One region of the Bradyrhizobium sp. F1.13.3 genome, then DNA from elsewhere that is predicted to be linked to it. Evidence: predicted binding sites of a transcription regulator. Region 1 holds the regulator's gene; the other holds the start of a gene.
The links. Region 1 encodes HrcA, which represses chaperone genes, less so after heat shock. Its sites were predicted from a motif close to GTTAGCACTCNCNNNNNGNGAGTGCTAAC; they were not measured.

Region 1 (3,208 bases):
CCAGCGTGCCGTCGACGCGCGCCTCGACCTCTGCGAGATGATCGTCGGGCCATGCAACGCAGAGCGCGGAAACGAAATGCGCCTTGCGTTTGGCGGGCGTGATCGCGCCGCGCTCCTGCAACAGCCGCTCGATCCGTGCCATCGCCGCGGCAAAATCCTTGTTCGGCCCGGCCCAGCGCGCCGAGTAGATGCCGGGCGCGCCGTCGAGCGCGTCGACCACGATGCCGGAATCATCGGCGAAAGACGGCAGCTTCGTCGCCTGCGCTGCCGCGATGGCCTTGATCGCGGCATTGCTGCGGAAATCGTTCCCGGTCTCTTCCGGCTCGGGAAGGCCTAATTCGCCGGCTGACACCGCGTCGATGCCGTAAGGCGCGAGCAGCTCCTTCATCTCGGCGAGCTTGCCGGGATTATGGGTCGCGATGACGAGCTTTCCGGTGATTCGGCGATGCATCGGCCTATTGACTACGCTACCGCCAGTTTCTGCAAGTCCACGAGACGCGCGACGCCCTTGCGCGCCAGCGCCATCAGCGCCAGGAACTCGGCTTCCGTGAACGGCTCGCGTTCCGCGGTGCCCTGGACTTCGATGATGCGGCCATCGCCCGTCATGACGAAATTGGCGTCGGTATCGGCTTCGGAGTCCTCGGCATAGTCGAGGTCGAGCACGGGCGTGCCCTTGTAGATGCCGCAGGAGATCGCGGCGACGTTGTCGCGCAACACATTGGCTTTGACCATGTTGCGCGCCTTCATCCAGGTGATGCAATCGGCGAGGGCGACCCAGGCGCCGGTGATCGAGGCCGTGCGGGTGCCGCCGTCGGCCTGCAGCACGTCGCAATCGACCGTGATCTGGCGCTCACCGAGCGCTTCGAGATTGATGATGGTGCGAAGCGAGCGGCCGATCAGGCGCTGAATTTCGACGGTGCGGCCGCTCTGCTTTCCGGCGGAGGCCTCGCGGCGGGTGCGTTCCGAGGTCGCGCGCGGCAGCATGCCGTATTCGGCGGTAACCCAGCCACGGCCTTGGCCCTTCAGCCATGGCGGCAGGCGGTCTTCCAGCGTGGCGGTGACCAGCACGTGGGTGTCGCCGAATTTCACCAGGCACGAGCCTTCCGCATATTTGACCACGCCGCGCTCCAGCGTTACGGGGCGCAATTCGTCGGGCGCACGGCGGCTTGGCCGCATGGGAAATCCTCCAAAACTCTCGGAAAAGGGCTGTTGGCGGTGCTTGTAGGTGGGGTGAGGGTGGGCGGCAAGGGGGAAGATCGAGGCCTTGTCCACCCCCGATTTTCAATCCGCGAACGCCACGCTTGTCAGAAGCCCCAGGGATAGACAAATTACCTGTATCTGAGAGGAGTTACCGTCTGTGGCCCATCACGATCCGATCCATCTGATCGCGCCGCGCGCGGGCCTCGCCCAGCTCAACGAGCGTTCCCGCGACATCTTTCGTCAAATCGTCGAAAGCTATCTCGCGACCGGAGAGCCGGTGGGCTCGCGCAATATTTCGCGCCTGATCGCCATGCCGCTGTCGCCCGCTTCGGTTCGTAACGTCATGGCCGACCTGGAACAGCTCGGCCTGATCTACGCCCCGCACACCTCCGCCGGCCGGTTGCCGACGGAACTCGGCCTGCGCTTCTTCGTCGATGCCCTGATGCAGGTCGGCGACCTCAATGATAGTGAACGGCAGGCGATCCAGAGCCAGTTGACCTCCGTCGGCCACGCGCAATCGGTGGAGGCTGCGCTCGAGGAGGCATTGACGCGGCTCTCCGGCCTGACCCGCGCAGCCGCCGTCGTGCTGACGCCGAAATCCAATGCGCGGCTGAAACATATCGAATTCGTCCGCTTGGAACCGGAAAAGGCATTGGTGATCCTGGTCGGCGAGGACGGGCAGGTCGAAAACCGCGTGCTGACGCTCCCGCCGGGGGTTCCATCCTCGGCGCTGACTGAAGCCGGCAACTTCCTCAATGCACGTATCCGTGGCCGGACCCTGGCCGAGGCCCGGCTGGAGCTCGAGACCGCGCTCGGAGAGGCGCGGACCGAGCTCGATCAGCTGACGCACAAGGTGATCTCGGCCGGTATCGCCAGCTGGTCGGGCGGCGAAAACGAGGATCGCCAGCTGATCGTTCGCGGCCACGCCAATCTGCTCGAAGATTTGCATGCGCTGGAGGATCTCGAGCGCGTTCGCCTGCTGTTCGACGATCTCGAGACCAAGCGTGGCGTGATCGACCTGCTCGGCCGGGCCGAAACCGCGGAAGGCGTGCGAATCTTCATCGGCAGTGAGAACAAGCTGTTCTCGCTGTCGGGCTCGTCCACCATCATCTCGCCCTATCGGGATGCCGCCGGCCATATCGTCGGCGTTTTGGGCGTGATCGGGCCGACACGGCTGAATTATGCCCGCGTGATCCCGACCGTGGACTACGCTGCCCGCATCGTCAGCCGGCTCCTGGGGGGCTGACCGGCGTCTCTCCCGATCACGGGCGCTTGATTTTCGGCGCCCGAAGCACGATATCCGGGCCAGAAACCCCCTGAGACGAATGCGAAAAGAGAGCCGATGACCGATCGAGACCGGCAACCCGAAGACACGAGTGCTGCGGCCGGCGAGCCCGTGGTGTCAAAACCCTACATCATGCCCGACGATCCCGAGCCCGGCTCGGTCGAGCTCCTGCAGAAGGAAGCCGCCGAGGCGCGCGATCGCATGCTGCGGACGCTGGCCGAGATGGAGAATTTGCGCAAGCGCACCGCCAAGGAGGTCGCAGACTCCAAGCTCTACGGCGTCACGGGCTTTGCCCGCGACGTGCTCGACATCGCCGACAACCTCCAGCGCGCGCTCGATGCCGTTCCGGCCGAAGCCCGTGCGGCGGCCGATGCAGGCTTGGCTTCGCTGATCGAAGGCGTCGAGCTGACCGAGCGCTCGCTGCTCAGCGCGCTGGAAAAACACGGCGTGAAGAAATTCGACCCCTTGGGCCAGAAGTTCGACCCCAACTTCCAGCAGGCGATGTTCGAGGTGCCCGATGCGTCGGTGCCCGCAGGCACCGTCGTGCAGGTCATGCAGGCCGGCTACACCATCGGCGAGCGCGTGCTGCGTCCCGCCTTGGTGGGTGTCGCCAAGGGCGGCGCCAAGGCCGCGCCCGCCAACAGCAACGAGCCGAACGGCGCGGCCAACTGATCGATCCTCATGGTGAGGAGGCGCGCGCGAAGGGTGCGCTCCTCAGGATGA
Region 2 (3,208 bases), on a different contig from region 1:
TCATGCCGAGGTCTTCGGAGATCAGCTGGCCGCCGGTGAGGATCGCGAGGTCCTCGAGCATGGCCTTGCGGCGGTCGCCGAAGCCCGGCGCCTTGACGGCGGCGACCTTCAGGCCGCCACGGAGGCGGTTGACGACCAGGGTGGCCAGCGCCTCGCCCTCGACGTCTTCAGCGATGATGACGAGCGGCTTGCCCGACTGCACCACGGCTTCAAGCACCGGCAGCATGGCCTGCAGGCCGGACAGCTTCTTCTCGTGCAGGAGGATGTAGGCGTCCTCGAGCTCGGCCGTCATCTTCTCGGGGTTGGTGACGAAGTAGGGGCTGAGATAGCCGCGGTCGAACTTCATGCCCTCGACGATGTCCACCTCGGTGTCGAGCGACTTGTTCTCCTCGACGGTGATGACGCCCTCGTTGCCGACCTTCTGCATCGCCTGCGCGATCATCTTGCCGATGGCGGCATCGCCGTTGGCCGAGATGGTGCCGACCTGAGCGACCTCGGAGGAGGCGGCGACCGGCTTGGCGCGCTTCTCGATGTCCTTGACGACGGCCGCGACCGCGATGTCGATGCCGCGCTTGAGGTCCATCGGGTTCATGCCGGCGGCAACCGACTTGGCGCCTTCGCGCACGATGGACTGGGCCAGCACGGTCGCGGTGGTGGTGCCGTCGCCGGCGAGGTCGTTGGTCTTGGAGGCGACCTCACGCACCATCTGGGCGCCCATGTTCTCGAACTTGTCCTCGAGCTCGATCTCCTTGGCGACGGTGACGCCGTCCTTGGTGATGCGGGGCGCGCCGAACGACTTCTCGATGAGCACGTTGCGGCCCTTCGGGCCGAGCGTCACCTTGACGGCGTTGGCGAGAATATCGACGCCGCGCAGCATGCGATCGCGCGCGTCTCCGGAAAACTTGACGTCTTTGGCAGCCATGGTCTGCAATTCCTCTTCTTTCGTGATGTGTCTTGCTTATTGGGTCGCCTCATCCCGGGGTCCGCGATCGAACCCGGCAGAATGATGCATGCCCGGATCGAGTGACCCGGGCATGCATTCAGCGGCCGTTCAGGCGTCTGGCCTTAGGCCATCACGCCCATGATGTCCGACTCCTTCATGATCAGGAGCTCATCGTTGTCGATCTTGACCTCGGTGCCCGACCACTTGCCAAACAGCACACGGTCGCCGACCTTGAGGTCGATCGGGATCAGCTTGCCGGCCTCGTCGCGGCCACCGGGGCCGACGGCGACGACTTCGCCCTGGGACGGCTTTTCCTTGGCCGTGTCCGGAATGATGATGCCGCCCTTGGTCTTTGACTCGGCGTCGATACGTTTGACCACGACACGGTCATGCAGCGGACGAAATTTGGATTTAGTCATGACGTTTCCCTTTGGAGGCTCGCTTCGGAAGGAGAGGCAGTGGGCGGGCGGCGCTTCCGTCCACCCTCCCCGAGGATCGATCGGCGCGCGTTAGCAATCCATCTTTCAGAGTGCTAATGGTGCGTCCGGGAATATGGCTTGGCCGCGATCCTGTCAAGCAAAGGTGGTTAAGCGATTGGTGAGACGGATATAGGATGGTGACATTGGAAACTTGTTCGGGGCGCCGGCGTATTAAAGGACGTCATTGCTCCGGCAGCGGTTTTGCGCTTGGCTGCGTAAGGGGTGCGGCCATGGTTTTGTCCGGGGGAATGCCATGATCAGTTCAGCTCACGCGCGCACGGTCGCCAATCTGGCGGCGGCTTCTTGCCTGGCGCTGCTGCTTGGTGCCTGCGGCGGCGGCATGAGCCTGCCGTCCTTTTCTTCGTCCTCACCGCCGCCCGAGGCCGAGCCCGGCACCGGCCCGGAAATGCCCGCGTCGATCCGCGCCGACGAGATCGTCGGGCGCTGGGGCCTCGCCTCGTTCCAGAACCCGGCCGACCGAGCCCGCACCGAGGCTGCCGCCCGGGCCCAATGCAAAAATCCTTACGTGATCACCGCCGGCTCCTCCGGCGGCGTGATCATGCATCTGGCGGACCAGGCAACACCGCAGGAGCTGCGGCTGAAGGGTTCGCCCAGCGGCAAGAACTATATCGGGCCGGCGGGTCCGACGCCCGGCGACCAGGACCGCGAGATCGTCTCCTTCGACGGTCGCGTTCTCATCACCCGCTTCATCGACAAGGACGCCGCCACCCGCTACGGCAACATGGTCTACGTCCGCTGCGCGCCGAGGGCGTGATCAGAGCGCCGGCCTAGCCAACTCGTCATTGCGAGGAGCGAAGCGACGAAGCAATCCAGGCTGCCTCCGCGGACACAGGCTGGATTGCTTCGCTTCGCTCGCAATGACGAAAAAAACGCCGGCTTGCGCCGGCGTTTTGTTTTTCAGAGTGTCGCGTCCGCTCAGTCGAACAGCGCGTCGATGTCGTCCTGCGAGGCGTGGCCGACGTCGCCGGCGAGCTTCGGGCCGTTGAGAAGCTTGTCGTCGTCGCTGCGGGTGTCGACCTGCGGCACGACGTGGGACTTGATCGCGTCGACGCCGCCCCAGATTTCCATCATGGAGTTGATGTGCTGCTCGATGAACTTCATCGTGGTCATGACCTTGCTGATGCGCTGGCCGGTCAGGTCCTGGAAGTTGCAGGCTTCGAAGATCGAGATGACGCGTTCCTGGATATCGTCGGCGAGCCGCTTCTGCTGATCGGCCGATTGCACCTTGGCCATCGCGCTGGCCGCCTGGTCGATCGACTCGGCGGCTTCGAGGATCTGCTGGGTCGCCTGTTCGGTGCCGCCGACGACTGCGCCGAGCTCGCCATTGACCTTGGCCATTTCGCCGCCGTCGAAGCTCTTGCCATGCAGTGTCGCGATCTCGCGCTTGGTACGGTCGATGGCGTCGTGGATGAGGTCGAGCTCGACCTTCAGCTTCTCGCACTGCTCGATCTGCGCCCGGTAAGTATCGAGCATGGTACGGGCTTCGGAGAGCTCGTGGGCGGTGGAGGCGTCGATCGCGGCCATGGCGGCGCTGCCGGACAAGGGCGCGGTGCCCTTCGCCATCTGTGCACGGATCGCACGCAACTCGGCCATGATCTCGCTATGCATCGGCGCAGCCTCCTCAATCATTTCGGGGCTTGGCATCTCGCCGACAATAGCCTCTTCGACACGAAAACGTTTGCGGTGAATAGCCATCAAGAACTCCCCCCACCTCACTCACGCGTCTTTGTAGGCAGAAGCGATTTAACACGAAGTTCACAGCCGG

Region 2: the regulator HrcA is predicted to act here: its motif matches at 1,452-1,480, upstream of ABIB66_RS19135 (co-chaperone GroES).

Annotation. Positions count from the first base shown of each region.
Region 1 is NZ_JBEPRI010000002.1:752,563-755,770, reverse strand. It holds gene rdgB (RdgB/HAM1 family non-canonical purine NTP pyrophosphatase) at 1-451, opposite strand, end outside; gene rph (ribonuclease PH) at 463-1,176, opposite strand; gene hrcA (heat-inducible transcriptional repressor HrcA) at 1,358-2,446, shown strand; gene grpE (nucleotide exchange factor GrpE) at 2,543-3,157, shown strand.
Region 2 is NZ_JBEPRI010000006.1:340,326-343,533, reverse strand. It holds gene groL (chaperonin GroEL) at 1-922, opposite strand, end outside; gene ABIB66_RS19135 (co-chaperone GroES) at 1,066-1,362, opposite strand; gene ABIB66_RS19130 (hypothetical protein) at 1,676-2,197, shown strand; gene ABIB66_RS19125 (protein phosphatase CheZ) at 2,359-3,138, opposite strand.